DNA from 3 places in the Clostridium estertheticum genome. Region 1 is predicted to be linked to each of the others. Evidence: a T-box and tRNA genes for the amino acid it is inferred to sense, from the RefSeq annotation. Region 1 holds a T-box; the other regions hold tRNA genes.
What was found. The T-box of region 1 lies ahead of leuS (leucine--tRNA ligase). A T-box ahead of a tRNA ligase gene usually reads a tRNA of that ligase, here a tRNA-Leu.
Positions count from the first base shown of each region.

Region 2: it encodes a tRNA-Leu, which carries the amino acid that the T-box ahead of leuS (leucine--tRNA ligase) is inferred to sense. The anticodon was not compared.
Region 3: it encodes a tRNA-Leu, which carries the amino acid that the T-box ahead of leuS (leucine--tRNA ligase) is inferred to sense. The anticodon was not compared.

Region 1 is NZ_CP015756.1:4,267,328-4,273,621, forward strand. Features, by position in the region: gene A7L45_RS19940 (DUF5685 family protein) at 1-197, shown strand, start outside; gene A7L45_RS19945 (J domain-containing protein) at 181-813, shown strand; gene A7L45_RS19950 (hypothetical protein) at 839-1,342, shown strand; T-box leader at 1,439-1,656, shown strand; gene leuS (leucine--tRNA ligase) at 1,776-4,238, shown strand; gene yjbM (GTP diphosphokinase) at 4,287-5,078, opposite strand; gene A7L45_RS19965 (DUF2225 domain-containing protein) at 5,299-6,177, shown strand.
Region 2 is NZ_CP015756.1:3,313,130-3,319,423, reverse strand. Features, by position in the region: gene polA (DNA polymerase I) at 1-552, shown strand, start outside; gene coaE (dephospho-CoA kinase) at 631-1,239, shown strand; gene A7L45_RS15560 (lytic transglycosylase domain-containing protein) at 1,236-1,796, shown strand; tRNA gene A7L45_RS15555 (tRNA-Leu) at 1,914-1,995, shown strand; gene A7L45_RS24100 (hypothetical protein) at 2,141-2,266, shown strand; gene A7L45_RS15550 (hypothetical protein) at 2,383-2,898, shown strand; gene A7L45_RS15545 (hypothetical protein) at 3,056-3,784, shown strand; gene A7L45_RS15540 (DUF4321 domain-containing protein) at 3,896-4,156, shown strand; gene A7L45_RS15535 (Maf-like protein) at 4,167-4,742, shown strand; gene radC (RadC family protein) at 4,754-5,440, shown strand; gene A7L45_RS15525 (rod shape-determining protein) at 5,461-6,294, shown strand, end outside.
Region 3 is NZ_CP015756.1:3,319,969-3,326,262, forward strand. Features, by position in the region: gene polA (DNA polymerase I) at 1-1,519, opposite strand, end outside; tRNA gene A7L45_RS15575 (tRNA-Leu) at 1,816-1,902, shown strand; gene A7L45_RS15580 (methyl-accepting chemotaxis protein) at 2,076-2,924, opposite strand; gene A7L45_RS24105 (hypothetical protein) at 3,200-3,322, opposite strand; gene A7L45_RS23315 (hypothetical protein) at 3,601-3,744, opposite strand; gene A7L45_RS24305 (hypothetical protein) at 3,812-3,937, opposite strand; gene A7L45_RS15585 (MBL fold metallo-hydrolase) at 4,229-5,005, opposite strand; gene A7L45_RS15590 (Lrp/AsnC family transcriptional regulator) at 5,948-6,294, opposite strand, start outside.

The DNA of each region.
Region 1 (6,294 bases):
CAAGAATTGATTTTATATTGGCCACTTGTGCCTCTTCGTGTTTAAAATATTTGAATAATTTACCTTTAATTAAAAATGAAGATATATTAAGTAATATACTAGAATTAGGACTCATGGAAAAGATGGATAAAGTATTTAATAAAGAAACTATTGATAATTTAAAAGGAGTGGAAGATAAAAATGGCAAATCCCTATGAAGTACTTGGTGTAAAAGAAGGAACATCTAAAGAAGATATTAAAAAAGCCTATAGAGAACTAGCAAAAAAATATCATCCTGATCAATATGGTGATAATCCATTAAAAGATCTGGCCGAAGTTAAAATGAGAGAATTAAATGAAGCTTATGATACACTTATGAAAGGCAATGGATCTTCTAATAATAACAGTTCATCAAACAATTATAGTTCTTCTAATAATGGTTCAAGTTCAAATAATGACTACAATAATAACAATATATATCAATCTATAAGAATGGATATAAATAGTGGTAACCTCCCCTCTGCTGAGCAAAAATTAGGCTCCATGAACACAAAAACCGCTGAATGGAATTTTTTAATGGGAACAGTTCACCTAAAAAAAGGTTGGCATGATAGTGCTTATACTTTTATTAATCGTGCCTGCACCCAAGAACCTAATAATGTTGAATACAGACAAAGTTTTAATCAACTAAATAATCAATCTTCAAATTATAGAAATAACTATTATGGTAGGACAAATAACAATTCCGGCGGTATGGGTAACATGTGCCTTAACCTCTGGTGTGCAGATACCATTTGTGAATGTTTCGGCGGAGATCTTATTTCGTGTTGCTAAGTCTATTAATTTAGGAGATGATTTTATGAAATCTAACCATATTGCTAAAGGTGGAATATTCGCAGCACTTAGTTTGATATTACTATATATATCTTCCGTTATACCTACAAACAGATTATCTGTACTATGTATAGCTTCTTGCATAATTCCTCTTTCCATTATGCTTACCGGAGTAAAGAATACTGTTGTAGTCTACGGTGCGGTTTCCTTACTTAGTTTATTTATTATACCATCAAAGCTTATAGGCTTAAGTTATATATTGATTTTTGGCTCCTATGGTTTTGTAAAATATTATGTAGAAAAGCTAAGAAATATTCCTATAGAAATTGTACTAAAGTTATTGTATTTTAATATAACCTCCGGTATAATCGTATTTATATATAAAATGTTGTTCCTAAAAATCCCAAATATAAATATAAATCTTTATTTGCTCCTTATTATTGTAGAAGTTGGCTTTGTAATCTATGATTATGCACTTACTGCCTTTATATCTTATGCTAATAAAAACCTTTTAAAGAAATTTAAATAAAAATACCATAAATCCTCATGAGCTTATTGTATTGACACAAAATTTTATTTAAATTATAATGGATAACAATCCAGTAATAAACAAACACTAATATAATAAATAGCTTTGATTAGGAGTATTAGTATTTATATCATTTTTTAGAGAGCTGCTGTTAGCTGCAAAGCAGTAATGATAAAATATGAACTTACCTATAGACTTACATCGTAAGTAAAAGCCTACTTGTAAAAACAAGTACGGTTAAAACCGTTATATTTGCAAGTGAGGTTTAAAACCTAACTAGAGTGGTACCGCGGAATATTACTTTCGTCTCTTTTTTGAGATGGAAGTTTTTTTATTTTTAGTCATACATATTTTTACATTTAATCACAAAAAATCTATATAGAAAAAATAATTAATCAAGCTTAAGATTAAAACATAACAAGGAGGAATATTAATGGCAAAATATAATACAGGCATCGATGAAAAATGGCAACAAAAATGGGAAGACACAGATCTATACAAATTTGATGAGAATAATACTGAAAGAAAATTATATGTACTTGAAATGTTCTCTTATCCATCTGGAAGCCAATTACATGCTGGACATTGGTTTAACTACGGCCCCGTAGATACTTGGGCTAGAATGAAAAGAATGCAAGGATATAATGTATTTCAACCAATGGGTTTTGACGCTTTTGGGCTACCTGCCGAAAACTACGCAATAAAAACAGGTGTTCATCCAAAAGATTCTACTGAGCAAAACATTATTAATATGAAAAAACAATTAAAGGCTATGGGAGCTATGTTTAATTGGGATCATGAAGTTGTAACTTGTAGACCTGATTATTATAAATGGACTCAATGGTTATTCTTAAAATTATTTGAAAAAGGTCTTGCTTATAGAAAAAAAGCCCCAGTAAATTGGTGCCCTAGTTGTAATACAGTTCTTGCGAATGAACAAGTACTTACAGATGGTTCTTGCGAGAGATGTGGCACTGAAGTTACTAAAAAGAATTTAACTCAGTGGTTTTTAAAAATTACTGACTACGCTGAGGAACTACTAGAAATGCTTGACACTTTAGATTGGCCAGAAAAAACTAAAGCAATGCAAAGACATTGGATAGGTAAATCTACTGGTGCTGATGTTACTTTTAAGGTATCGGATTCCGATGTAGACTTTAGTGTATTTACAACAAGGGTAGACACTCTATATGGCGTTTCATATGTAGTTATAGCCCCTGAAAATGATCTTGTTGACATTCTTACTAAGGATGAATACAAGGATGCTGTTGAATCTTATAAATATGATGCCAGGAAACAAACCGATATAGAAAGGCAGTCTATTACAAGAGATAAAACTGGTGTATTTACAGGTTCTTATGCTATAAATCCTATAAACGGACGCAAAGTTCCTATTTGGATTGCAGACTACGTTCTAAACACTTATGGAACTGGTTGCGTTATGGCTGTTCCAGCTCATGATGATAGAGATTTTGCTTTCGCAACTAAATACAATTTACCTATTGAAAGAGTAATCGTTGGTTTTAAAAGCAAGAATGAAGACGATGAAAAACTTCCTTATACTGAACATGGTAAAATTATAAATAGTGAAGAATTTAATGGTTTATCTACAAATGACGCAAAAGAAGCAATAGTTAAAAAATTAGAAACCATGAATTTAGGTTCTGGCAAGGTAAACTTTAGACTTCGTGATTGGTTAGTTTCAAGGCAAAGATATTGGGGCGCACCTATTCCAATAATTCACTGTGATAAATGTGGAACTGTTCCTGTTCCTGAGACTCAGCTACCAGTAGAGTTACCTTATGATGTGGAATTTACACCAAACGGCGAATCACCCTTAGCTAAATGTGAGGAGTTTATTAATGTCACTTGTCCTAAATGCGGAGGCCCGGCTCATAGAGAAGCCGATACCTTAGATACATTCGTTTGTTCTTCTTTCTACTATTTAAGATATGCAGATAATAAAAATAGTGAAAAGGCTTTTGATACAGACTTAATAAACAAAATGTTACCTGTAGACAAGTACGTAGGCGGTCCTGAGCATGCATGCATGCACCTACTTTATGCAAGATTTATCACAAAAGCTCTTCGAGATATGGGATATTTAAACTTTGATGAACCATTCTTATCTCTTACTCACCAAGGTTTAATACTCGGAGAAGATGGATTAAAGATGAGTAAATCCAAAGGGAATACAATCTCACCAGACAAGTATATAAAAGAGTTTGGAGCAGATGTATTTAGAATGTACCTAATGTTTGGTTTTGGCTATACTGAGGGTGGTGCTTGGAGTGATGATGGTATAAAAGCTATATCAAGGTTTGTTGATAGAATTGAAAGGGCTGTAGACACCGGAAGTGACGAAATTTTAAAAAACACTAATAATGTAACTTCTATCGGTGCTAATGAAAAAGAATTGAACTATTGGAGAAATTTTGCAATAAAAGGTATTACCGAAGATACTGAGAAACTTCAATTTAATACTTCAATTGCAAGACTTATGGAACTTACAAATGCTGTATCAAAATATGTTAATTATGAAAGTATAAACAGTAAATTATTAAAAGAAGTGCTTATAGATTATCTTAAACTTTTAGCTCCCTTCGCTCCTCACTTTTCAGAAGAGAAATGGGAGACATTAGGTATGGGTTATTCTATATTTAACCAAAGCTGGCCTACCTTTGATGAGAGTGCTCTTATTAAAGATGAAGTAGAGATTGCCATTCAAATAAATGGTAAGATTAAATCTAGAATAACTATAGCTCAAGGTTTAGATGAAGAAAGTATAAAACAAGCCGCTTTAAATGATGAAACATTCATTGCCGCTCTTGAAGGTAAAACTGTGCGCAAGGTTATTGTAATCAAAGGACGACTAGTTAATATAGTAGTTTCTTAAAAAAAGGGAGTAGAACATTTTATTTAAAATGTTCTACTCCCCTTTTGATTATGCCTTATACATGTCTAATGTTTTTTGAGTTGCACGAAGTAAACTACTAAGTTCAAAAACTTCTCCTTCTTCTAATAACTTGTTTATTTGTTCTCTATACCTAGTTGCATCCATTAATTTTCCAAGAGATGATAACATAAGTATATTATTCATTATATCTGATACTAAATTAGATTTCACCTCAAATAGTTTTTGTGCATCTTTAATTTCATCTTTAATTTCTAGCATTTGTTCATCTAGTTGAAAAGCAGCATCTGCAGCATTTTTAAGTTTTTTTCTTATATACTCTGGAATATCATGCTTATATTTATAATTTAGAGAATGCTCAACCGTAGCCCAAAAATTCATTGCAAGTGTTCTGATTTGAAATTCTGCGAGTATTTCAGTTTGACCACCAGCTAAGTTCACAGGATACTTTATAATCATATGATAACTTCTATATCCACTCCCTTTTACATTTGCAACATAATCTTTTTCATAAACTATCTGCATATCACGTCGCTCTCGAATTAAATTTACCACCTTATCAATATCATCAACAAATTGGCACATTATCCTTATTCCAGCTATATCCTCCATCTCAAATTCAATTCTGTCCAAAGGAATAGAGAATTTATTAGCTTTCTCAAGGATACTAGATATCTCTTTAACTCTCCCTGTAACAAATTCTATAGGTGAATAGTCATTTTTACGTCTATATTCTCTTCTTATACTTCTGAACTTTACTTTTAACTCCTCCACACCCTGTTCATAAGGGATTAGAAATCTTTTCCACTCTCTTATTGCCATATTCTCAGTCCTTTACATAATATTTCATATTCATTCTTTTAAGGTTTATAATTAACATATCAGATTTTTATGGTTACGTTTTACATTAATATTATATTTATATTAATTTTCTGTTATAATTAATTTACTACTAAATTACTATAATAGCAATTTATTAAGTAAAATATAGTAAATTATATAACTAATCATACCACATTAAATCTAACTTTGAGGTGATTAAATGGATAAAAATATATTTTCCGGTCTAGAGAATATGGGATTTGATAATATTGACCATATTAACATATATAACAAAGAAACTGAAGCCGTAAAAGAAAGCAAGGAAAGATCTTTTCTATATAATAAAGAGGTCACCTGCCCTGTTTGTAACCACGTATTCAAGGCTGCAACAGTAAAATCCTCTGCTTATAGAATGATAAAAAAAGACAGTGATTTTTTTATTAGGTACTCATTAATTAATCCTTATTTCTATGATGTATGGCTTTGTAATTCTTGTGGATATGCAGCTATGAAAACAGATTTCTATACTATACGAAGTATAGAAATAGAGCAAGTACAAAAATCTATATCAAGCAAGTGGCATGGACGAATGTACCCAGAAGTTTATGATGTTCATGTTGCTATTGAAAGATATAAATTATCTCTTTTAAATTATGTTATAACAAATGCGAAATCTAGTAAGAAAGCAATAAATTGCATGAAACTTGCCTGGATGTACAGACTAATAGATACGCAGGCCTCTAAAGAAATAGAGCTAGTATTTTTAAAACAAGCTCTAGAAGGCCTTAGTGATGCATACTACGCCGAAGCATTCCCCATATATGGCATGGATAAATACAGTGCTATGTATCTTATCGGAGAATTAAATAGACGCCTTGGACATACAGACGATTCTTTAGTTTGGTTTAGCAATGTGATAACAACCCCTAATGTTAAACAAAATTTAAAAGAACTTGCACGAGATATGAAAGACCTAATCAAAGAAGAAGCTGCTGCGTTACTCGCTGATACTGATAACTCAAACATATCTTCTACAGAAAACTTTGAGCCATTAGAAAACACCAAAAAATCTAGTTTTTTTTCCAAATTATTTAAATAATAAAAATAAGGCACATAAAAGTAAACAAGAAGTCAATATACTCACATTTTAAAACGTGCTTATTTGACTTGTTATTTATCTTTATGTGCCTTTGACTATTTAATAAGTTATCCACAT
Region 2 (6,294 bases), 950 kb from region 1:
ATGGATGAGGTTACTAAAGTCATGAGAAGTAATGCAAAAGCAGTAAATTTTGGAATAGTATATGGTATTGGTGAATTTAGCTTGGCAAATGATTTAAATATATCAAGGAAAGAAGCTAAAACATATATAGAAACTTATTTTGAAAGATATCCGAGTGTTAAGAAATACATGAAGGATATAGTTATCGCGGCTGAGGAAAATAATAGCGTAACTACAATTATGAATAGACGTAGATTTATACCTGAAATAAATTCAGCAAACAAAATGGTAAAAGCTGCTGGTATTAGGCTTGCTATGAATACTCCTATACAAGGAAGTGCAGCAGATATTATAAAACTTGCTATGGTTAATGTATTTGATAAATTAAAGGAAGAAGGATTGAAAAGTACTTTAATTCTACAAGTACATGATGAATTAATATTAAATGTATATAGAGATGAGCTAAAGCAGGTTGAATTGTTGGTTAAGGATCAGATGGAAAATGTTGTTAAACTTTTAGTTCCGCTAGAAGTAGAAATTAGCATCGGAGAAACCTGGTATGAGGCTAAGTAGTTGAAACTTACGGGTGAGAGTTAAGCCCAGGATGTTAGAAATTCAATTTTTAGTTATAAAAAAGTGGGGGAGAAGATAATGCTAAAGGTTGGAATAACAGGTGGTATTGGAAGTGGAAAGAGTACAGTAACCAATATGTTAAAAGATGATGGGTTTTCAATTATCGACGCAGATATTGTAGCTAGAGAGGTTTTTATAATATATCCAGAAATAATGGGTAATATCAAAAGTGAATTTGGATATGATTTTTTTGACAGTGAAGGTGAACTTAATAGAAAAGAGTTTGGGAATTATATATTTAAAAGTGATACACGTAGAAAAAAACTTGAAAATATAATGATACCTTTTATAACAAAAGAAATACATCACAGAATGAAAATATGTGAAGAAAATAACTGTAAGTTATGTTTTCTAGATGCACCTACTTTAATAGAGAACAATCTCCATACTTGTATGGACGTAACTATTTTAGTATGGGTATCTAGTGATGTTCAAATACAAAGGGTTATGCTTCGTGATGATTTAAATTTAGATGAAACAATGGATAGAATAAAAGCCCAAATGCCGATAGATGAAAAGAGGAAATTTGCAGATTTTATTATTGATAATGGAAGAAGTTTTGAAGATACAAAGTTGCAACTGGATTTAATTATTACACAGCTCGAAAGGTTAGATGTGAAGTTATGAAAATTTCAAAAATCATAAAATTATTAATATTAATTCTATTGGTTATTATAGTAATAAATATAAAAAGTATTTTTAAGAATTTTTACCCGATAAAGTATGAAAATAAAATAATTACATATTCAAAAAAGTATAATGTAGATCCTTATTTGGTTGCGGCTGTAATAAGAACAGAAAGCAATTTTGATGATAAAGCCGTTTCAAATACTGGAGCTTATGGACTTATGCAGATAATGCCTGATACTGCAATATGGATTGCTGGTAATATGAAATTAAAAGACTTTAATACGGAAAAATCTTTTGACTCTGAAACTAATATTGCTATGGGATGTTGGTATCTTGACGATTTAAATAGTGAATTTAATGGTGATTTAGAATTGGTACTTGCAGCTTATAATGGTGGACGTGGGAATGTTAAAAAGTGGCTTAAAAACAAGAAATATTCTAGCGATGGTAAAACACTTAAAAATATACCGTTTGGAGAAACGGATAAGTATGTTAAAAAAGTAAAGATAAATTACCGCATTTATTCAAAATTGTATGCTAATGAGATTAAATAAAAGAAAATAAAAACTATTGACAATTTGTACAAAACTAATATATAATTAACCTTATAGTTATTAGATTAATAATTCTATATGACTATAAGGTTTGATCCTTTACATTTAAAAAAATTTGCGACAGTGGCGGAATGGCAGACGCGCACGTTTAAGGGACGTGTGGGAGACCATACGGGTTCAAGTCCCGTCTGTTGCACCAAGTTAAACCAAGTAGTATCAGCACCTTGAAGGTGTTGGTACTTTTTTATTTCAAAAAAACATTCAAAACAGTAGATATGAATTTTAGAACAAATGAATTATAAAAAGAAATATGGAAAAACTAACATCTAAGAGAGGTGTTATTTATGAAAAATAAAAATAGTGGTCCTAATGAAAATCAACAGAAGGTAAATAAAAGTAAGGAGAAAAATCCTGTAATTATTAATGGAGATGCGAATATGAGAAAGCCTGTACGTGGATTAAGCAAATAGTGGCATAAAGAGGGTGTAATTGCACCCTCTTTATTTTTTTTGTAAAACTAGTATCAAACTCTTATATTTGGCATAAATTATTAATGTATTAATAATATTGGAATGGGAGGGTAATTATGATAATAGAGGACAGCAATAGTGATGATATAGACATGATTGAAGAATATGACATGGTGCCATTACAATCTATGATGTATGGATATGACCAAATGAATATGATGTCAAATATGGGAATGCCCGTGGGATATATGCAGGATATTAATTCTAATATGGAAACAAACCAATATAGGGGAATAAATCCTTGGGTGGGTATGGGTCAATTTAATTATGCAAGGTCTATGAATGAATTTAATCAATTGGGCAGAATGTATAGAAATGAAGCTATGGAAGATTATGACGAGTTAAATAAAAACAAAAGTTATATTGATAAGTATCAAGACCAACCTTATATACCTAGTATGACGGCTTCACCTAGTCTACAATATAATGAGGTAGATTCCATTGTAAAAAGAATTGAAAAATATAATCCTGCAATATTTAGGCGTTTGACTAGATACGGGAATTCTTATGTAGAAGCAAGAGAAATAGTTTCAAGAATTGTTAAAGTGTCCCTTATGTACAGAGATGAATAGAAAATAATATTTAATAAACATAAAAATAGAATTTACTTTCACTAAAGCCCTATAAAATTTATAGGGTTATTTTAATTATATTTATTTTTTTATTCTAAAATAAGTTTTCAAATAATAATATTATAAATAAGTAATTATTAAGTTAGGGGATGTTAGAGTGAGATATACTAGATACAATTACAAAGCACCTAAGAAAAATAACAATTTTATAATTGTTATTACATTAATATTAATAGTTGCAATTGCTTTGGGCACTATTTTTGCAAAGCTATTACCTAATAATAGTAAAATAGCGAGTGCAGATAATAAAGTTACTAAAATAAGTTTGCAAAAGGATACAAAAACAAATAAAGTTAGTGTGGATGATTCTAAAGATAAAGCTCAAAATGATATTAAAGAATATGTAGCATTGCAATGTGGTGTTTTTAGCAAAATGGAAAGCGCACTTATACTCAAAAAGAGTTTAGCTGAGTATGGTACACCATTTATTGTTGTGGAAGATAAGTTAAATAAAGTGTTACTTGGTGTATATCCCAAAGGTGGTGCTGATAGTATCATTAAACAACTTACGGCAAAAAAAATAACTTATTCAAAAATCAATTTTCAGCTAGAAGGTAAGGATTTAACAAGCGCTCAAACTAATGAAATGATTAGTGCAGATATTGAAATATTAAATAAACTTTCAGAAAAGGATACTAAATCAATTCAAACTGTAAAATTAAAAAAATGGATGACGACTTTAACTGGTGCAGATACGAAAAATAAAAGTTATGCTTCAATGACAACGATAAAATCATACTTAACTGCCTTGCCGGAAGAGGTAAACAAAGACAAAACAGAGGACGGATATATATATATCTATAAATTTATAAAGAAACTGATATAGACATAATTATAAATTTTTTCTGAATAATAAATTTATACACTTGTGTATGAATTTATTAAATGTTAAAATGTATAAGATGTATAAGATATGTAAGTAAGGTGGGGGTACAATTTGAAGAGTGCAGAAAGAAAAAATCCATATTTTGTTTTTTTTATAATGATAGGAGCTATTTCTGGAAGTTTTGTAGGTGAACTATTAGGAGACAACGTGGCTGCACTTAAATTTTTGAAGAGTACGTACACCATAGGGATGAGTAATCCTATGCTTATAGATTTTAAAGTATTCGCAGTAACTTTCGGTATAAATTTTAATATTAATATTATGTCTATTATAGGCATTGTTTTGGCAATAATATTATATAGAAAATATTAGGAGTGATGTAGTGGATATTATTTTAGCGTCTGCCTCGCCACGTAGGGCTGAACTCCTAAAAAAAATAACTAGTAATTTTCAGATAATAGCAAGTAACTTTGAAGAGAGTGACATAATGTTTTCTGGGAATTGTGGGGAATATGTTATGACCTTAGCAAAAGGTAAGGCTATGGCTATTTGTAGTAGCGTGAAAAAACCAACTGCTATAATAGGTTGTGATACTGTTGTTTATTTTAAGGGGGAAGTGCTCGGAAAACCTAAAGATAGTTATGAGGCTTTCAAAATGCTTAGTAATCTAAGTAACAATATACATGAGGTATATACAGGAATTGCGGTAATAAACACAGAGACTAAGGTAATTAATACTGAGTATGTGTGCACTAAAGTGAAATTTTCAAAGTTATCAATCAAACAAATAAACAAGTACATAGAAACAAAAGAACCATTAGGTATGGCTGGAGCTTATGCTATACAAGGAGGAGCATCTTTATTTGTTAAAGAATTAAAGGGCTGTTACTATAGTGTTGTGGGGTTGCCAGTGAATAAATTATATTATATGTTAAGGGAAATGGGGGTCAATCTATAAAGGAGTTGTTTATGGGTATGACGTTCAAAATTATGGATTTGCCTCAAAATGAGAGACCAAGGGAAAAACTGTTAAGATACGGTGCTGAAACTTTATCCAACAATGAACTATTAGCTATAATACTTAGGGTAGGATCAAAAAATGAAAATATTATAAGTCTTTGTAGTAGAATAATTTCGCAGTGTGGTGGACTAAATGGACTTCTCGGTTCAAGTGCAGAGGAATTTATGAATTTAAAAGGTGTTGGAAATGCCAAAGCGACACAACTTTTAGCACTTGTGGAAATTTCCAAAAGATTTAGAAGCTATAAATCTGGGGAAGAATATAAAATTACATCGCCAAAAGATGTTGCAGAATATCTTATGGAGGAAATGAGATACTTAAAAAAGGAATATCTTAAATTAGTTATGCTTAATACAAAGAATGTAATTATTAGCATAAAAAATATCTCAATTGGTAATTTGAATACTTCAATAGTTCATCCAAGGGAAGTTTTTTACGAAGCTATTAAAAATTGTAGTGCTTCCGTTGTTATTTGTCACAATCATCCTTCGGGGGACCCAACTCCTAGTAAGGAAGACATAAGTATTACTATAAGACTTAAGGAATGTGGTAAATTACTAGGAATAGAGCTACTTGATCATATAATTATTGGTAATGGGGTTTATACAAGTTTAAAAGAAAAAGGAATGCTTTAGATACGAAAGGAGAAATTATAATGGGAATATTCGGAACGTCTCGTGATATGGGAATAGATTTAGGTACAGCAAACACATTAGTTTACTTGAAGGGGAAGGGAATTGTTTTACGAGAACCTTCTGTTGTAGCTATAAATATAAATACTAATAAGGTTCTAGCCGTTGGCGAAGAAGCTAAACAAATGATAGGTAGAACTCCAGGTAATATAGTTGCAATTCGTCCTATGAAGGATGGGGTTATTGCAGATTTTGATATTACTGAAAAAATGCTTAGACACTTCATAAATAAAGTTAGTCCAAAAGGATTTACAAGTCCAAGAATTGTAGTTGGATATCCGTCTGGCGTAACTGAGGTTGAGAAAAGAGCAATAGAGGGAGCAACTAAAAGTGCAGGAGCACGAGATGCATATTTAATGGAAGAACCATTTGCAGCCGCTATTGGGGCTGGACTACCTGTAAATGAGCCAACTGGAAGTATGATAGTGGACATTGGAGGCGGAACTACAGAGGTTGCCATAATTTCACTCGGTGGAATAGTAACGTGTAAATCTTTAAGAGTTGCAGGTGATGAGTTCGATCAAGCTATAATAGCATTTGTTAAAAAACAATATAGTCTTATGATAGGTGAGAGAACTGCGGAAAATATTAAAATGGAACTTGGATCAGTGTACGAACAAGAAGACGATGATATGAGCATGGAGATAACAGGAAGAGATTTAATAACAGGACTTCCAAAAGTCATAGCAGTAACACAAAAGGAAGTAAGAGAAGCACTCAGTGAACCAGTTCAATCAATAATTGAAGCAATAATAACAACCCTTGAAAAAACCCCACCAGAACTTGCATCAGATATT
Region 3 (6,294 bases), 950 kb from region 1:
TATCTGCGGCAAATTTAACTCCAAGCTCTTCTAAATTAGTTTTATCTACTGTAAACCCTTCAGCCTCCATATATGATATAGCCTCTGTTAATGGCTGCTCAACCTTATATAGTAGTTCTTCCATTTCATACTCTTTAATTTTTGGCTCTAATATCTCATAAAGTTTTTTTAGTAATGCAACTTTATTAATTTCCTTTGCATGACCTTCGCCCTTAATGCTAATTCTAAGATTAGTATCCATAAGAGTTTCAAGACTATATTCTTTTTTTGCAGAGTCTAGAAGGTATGCTGCAAGCTCAGTATCAAATTGTATTCCATGTAACTTGATCTTCTTTTTGTTAAGAGCAGTATATGCATTTTTTACAGCATGGCTCACTTTTTTAATATCATTACTCTCAAGTATAGTTTTTAAATAACTTATAGTTTTCTCTTCATCTTCCTTAAATAAATCATCAAGCTTGATAAGATAATTTTTTTCTTTATAATTAATGTATATGTTATTAAGACACATTTTAGAAAAAACATTTGTATCCCCTATATCAAAAATTATATAAATGGTATCCTTAATTTCAAAGGTAAGCTCTGAAAGCTTTTGCAAATTATCTATTACTTCATAATCTGCAGAAAATATTTCTTCAACTGAGTCATCATCTACAGATATTCTGTCTATTAATGACTTAAACTGTAATTTATAAAATAAATCTTTTACAGCGCGAACATCATAATTTTCTTTTGATTTAATTGAACTTAGATCCATTTCCATAGGCACGCAAGTAATAATGGTGGCTAATTTTTTACTGAAAATTGCCTGTTCACTATAGGTGTTTAAATTTTCAACAAGCTTTTTACCACTAACCTTATCAATATTCATAAGAAGATTTTCTATACTCTTATATTCTTTGATAAGCTTATACGCAGTTTTTTCACCAATTCCTGGAACACCTGGTATATTGTCAGAAGCATCTCCCATTAGACCTTTTACATCTATAAATTCTGTTGGAGTTACTCCGAATTCCTCAATTATACGGTTTCTATCGTATATTTCTTTTTCAGACATTCCTTTTTTATTTATTACAACCTTAACATTATCTGTTGCAAGCTGAAGCGCATCTCTGTCTCCTGTTATTATAAAGACTTCCAGTCCTTGCTCTTCTGCAAACACCGATAACGTACCTATTAAATCATCTGCTTCAAACCCATCTAATTCAAATATATCTATAGCCATTTTCTCTAAGAGTTCCCTAACTATAGCAAACTGTCCTTGCAGTTCATCAGGCATTCTTTTTCTACCTGCTTTATAATCTTTATATTCTTCATGACGAAAGGTAGGTGCCTTCCTATCAAATGTTGTGACAATATAATCAGGCTCAAACTCTTCTTTCATCTTTAAAAGCATAGTTGTAAAGCCATAAACTGCATTAGTGTATATCCCATCCGAATTTGTTAGGGCCGGTAATGCATAAAAAGCTCTATACATAAGACTATGACCATCTAAAATTAGTAGTCTTTCCTTAGACATTTTAAATCCCTTCTTTCTACTATGTTTATAAATTTATATGTAACGTTTTATATTATATGTTCAAAATAAAAATATCAACTTCTTAATACTAACATTCATTTTGTTATAACATTAAGATGACTTTCTTAAAATCGCCTCTTACCTTAATATAGGTAAAACAGTTTCTATTGTATTATAACAAATATATACCCAAAAAGTAACGAACTGTATATTAATTTGTACTTATTTTATACTAAATATACATATATCTATTGCAATGTTCATAAATATATGGTAAACTATTTTTTGTCAGGTATGCCGAAGTGGTGGAACTGGCAGACGCGCTGGACTCAAAATCCAGTGGTAGCAATACCGTGCGGGTTCGATTCCCGCCTCCGGCACCAAAAGGCTTTCAAGGTTTTCTTGAAAGCTTTTTTTATGCCCAAAATTACAAAAGGGTGCACAAAAATACCGTAAAATTCTAATGAATAATGCGGTATTTTAAGAATTATAAAGTTTTAAATGGATATATAATTAATTTTTACCTTTAATAATTTCAAATAAATAGTACAAATTCTTATTTATAACGCTCAACAAAAACTTCCAATTGTTTGGTTGTGTTGTGTATATATTCTAAATTTGAAGATATTTCTTGTGTTGATGCTGCTTGTTCCTCACTTATTGCTCCTATTGACTCTATTGAGTTATTAATTTCAGAAACAATTTGATTCATTTCATTTAACATACTTTGAATTTTTACTGCTGATTCTTGAGATTGCACAGCCAATTTTCGTATTTCTTTCGCAACCACAGAAAAGCCTCGCCCATGTTCTCCTGCCCTTGCAGCTTCAATGGAAGCATTTAACCCTAACAGGTTAGTTTGAGAAGCTACATTTTTTATAAATTCTAAAATTTGAGTTGTATCTTGATACTTTTTCATTAATTCATGTGCTAATTTTATGGATTGCTGCCCAGAATTTGCAAGTTCCATAGCACTCTGAGCTATCTGTTCAACACTTTCAGATGCATTTTTTGTGGAAGAAGCTAAGTTTGTAACATTGTTTACTAAACTATAACTATCATTTAAATCAATACCTGAACTTAGCGTTCCGATTATCTTACCATCAACTCCATATATTGGAGTAAACACTGTTTTTATTGGTCGACCATATACTTCGGCTGGAATATCATCCAAGGTATCTTTCCCCGTTTTGATACATTCTAAAATAGTACTTATGTCTTTAATTGGTTTACCAGTAGGCAAATCTAATTCAAACTTTCTTGCCCGGTAATATGAAGTGTACTCCTCTAAATTTGTTAATCCCACAGCCATGTCTTCGCGAACAATCCTATTAAGATAAGGAAGAACTAATTTGAAGGCAGCTAGGATTGAATCATTTGTTTGAAATTCATTTAAATCTTGCATTTTAATTTTACCTCCCTAAATTACTTGTTATGATATCATTTTGAAATAATTTTGTTATAATTATAACATATTAGTTTATTTTTCGACACCATAATTTTCATTTTTTTCAATAATTAATTTTCTACTTTAGTTACTACACGTTTTAATCAAATTGCTCTCTTAAAACTTATCTTTTAAATCATTCTCTTTTTGAACTGCGACGTAAAAATGCCGTAAGATTCAATTGAATAATACGGCATTTTTAAGGAATTATTCTATTTTATTATCTGTGACACTTAATAATAATAATAATAATAATAATATACTTTTGCCTCATTAGTACTGTACCCAGTAGCCATCCTTATAACCATTGCAATAGCAATTAGCCAAGTCCACCCCTTCTTATAATATTTACTCATAGATTTAATTTCCAAAATTATTAACGCTTTATGCTATTTTTACGAATATAAGGTTTTAACCAAAATCATACATTTCTTTATGACGTAATTTACAAATATTTAGACATAAGAATGGTTCTATAACTTTGGACGTTAAAAAATATTATGGTTTTTCTATTACAAAAAATAGAAAAAGATACAGATAAATTAGATATACTAATCTTTGTATCTTTTTTTATATTTAAAATTTTTTTAAAAATGTCGTCTCATAAATAGCACTACTACCAAATTTCATTTTATTACTTTGAAAGTCTATGAATTAAATTTTCATTTACTATTCGTATCCACTGTTGATTCAATTGATCCCTCTTACCAAAACCTTGCATAAACTCGGATTGAAAGCTTAATGCTGAATCTTCCTCTTCAATCTGTTCTTGTATCAATGATAGTCATCCTTCAGATACTGGCCTAGTATATAACCAACCTATTGTGCTCTGATCATTGTCTACCCTAATCCAAAAATCCACCTTTCACAAGTATTGCAGGCATTTTTGTGTTTTTTAGTAAATATAAAAAACTTCCATCTTTTACTCCCCCATCTGAAAATGAATCAGGCGTAACATTTAAAATCCCCATTATGTAAGTTCTTTTACCTATTTCAAAATCTACGTTGCCTATTTCATAAACTACCTAGTCTAATATTTTTAGTTGTTTCTTGTTTATTAAAATCAACCCAAGTTAAATGTTTTATAGAGCTTGTAACATTGAGTCCATTGGAATTAGAATTAGCCCTGATATAGAAGCTATCATTGCTACACTATATGTAACTATCAGTGACACGAATGGATTCTAGCCTCAAACTATCAGCTATATTGTATGCTAATATTTCATCTGGTGTTTTTTATTTATTAGAAAATTTTTGTTATTTTAAAATGTGTAATCCTCTCCGTCATCTGGCACTAAAACATTTGAAGACATACTTTTTTCATTAATAAAGCTTTTTAGTTCTTTTCTTGATAATGTCCAATGATTCATAGCTTCCATATGGCTGACAATAATTTTTACGTTAGGGGCGGCTTTATGTACTTCATAGACATCATCTTTTCCCATAATGAGAGAGCCGCCTATCAGGAATTGATTATCTCCACCATTTACAACAATGACTTCTGGTATGTACGTTTCGATTACTTCCTTAACGGCTTTATACCATACAGTATCACCAGCTAGATATAGTGTTTTTTCTTTTGGATGTTTAAAGATTACTCCACATACTTCACCAGCAACTTTTAATATTTCTCCTCTTCCGTGCTCGCCTTTTGTTTTAATTAATTGGATATCTTTAAAAAATGTATTTTTTTGTAAAACATCAACATTTTGAAAACCAGCCTTTCTAACTACTTTTGCATCTTCTTCATTTTGTACAAACATTTTTATACCTTTTGGTAAAATTTCTTTAGCAGCATCATCAAAGTGGTCTAAATGTAGATGAGTGACAATAACAGCATCTACATTTATAATTTCATCAATTGATCTTGGCAAGCTAACTAAAGGATTAAATTGATCTTGTCGTATTGCATCTGGATAGCCCATACCCGGTCCGAAAGGTGGGTAAGTACCCTTATCTGCTAAAACTGGATCAATTAAAAACTTTTTTCCCGCATATTGAACTACTATTGTAGCATTTCGAATTTGTCTAATATTCATAATTACAGCTCCTTTTCTTTTGGTCTATATATACTTTATACTTTATAAAGAGACTTTTACATGGATAAAATCAAGTCTTTTGGCTATATAACTTGAATAATGAAAGTAATTAAAAAATGTTAGATAACTCGGATAAGCGATTCTTAGCCGGATTGTCCCGAAACAATTGTATCACCATGAAAAAGTTTTGCGATTAGCCAGTTAAAGTGATGAGGAGCGTATAATAACTTTAGGGGCATATAAAGAAAACAAAGAAATTATGTTTTATGTTAAAAATTCAGGGGAACAAATACAACATAACGGTTAATGAAGGAGGGATAATACATGCATAATAGTGGTATAAAGATAATGATTATTGATGATGATTTTGGAATAGTTGATTCTATAAATATTTTTCAACTTCTTTCATTATTCAAGTAAAACTACAAAAAGACTTGATTTTATCTATGTATCTGTTCATTGGTAATAGTATAAAATATATGTAAATCAAAGAAAAAAAGAGAGACGCTGGTTTTAAAAATATAGAAATTTAATGTATGTGGCATTTTCTTTAAGCATCCAACTGAAAAAGTTTTATATGTAGCGAAAATACCATATGGTATGAAGGTGGAGGAGAATACACATTTTTAAAAAAACAAAATTTTAGGGACAAATAAAAACATCATTATAATATAAGCCAAAAGTCTATTAGTGAATCAATAATCATATTGGCGGGTGACTTTGTTAATATAAGGCATTAATGACTCCTGAAACTCAAAGCATATCCTCGAAGAAAACAAGTTATTATCTTGCAATACATTGGAAATCTGTTAAAAAGATATTATAAAGACATTCTGATGAATAATGTGTTTAGGAGCTTTTATGAAGCAATTGAACAAACAAAATATGATGTAGTTAAAAAAAACAAAACTTTAAAAACAACATAAAACAGGAATTGTCTCGCTATGGGAATTCCCTGTTTTTGGTTGTTTCGTTAATAATAACAGTTAATTTATAATTTACATAATTGTTTAAGTCTATCAAGAATTTATCTAACAGCTCGTTAGATGGAAATTTGCATTCAAGAAGATAACACCCATCTCCGCTGATTTTATAGTTAAGCATTATATATTCTACTTGTGAGCTTATGAATGACAGATAGGGTTGATGATGCTCGCTTTTCGTATAGATATTTATCATTACGTGAATGGAGTAACCCAATTTCGCTTGATTAACTTTAATAGTATATCCCTCAATAACGCCATTATCCTCTAATTTTGCAACCCTAGTTGAGGCTGCTTGCCCTGTCA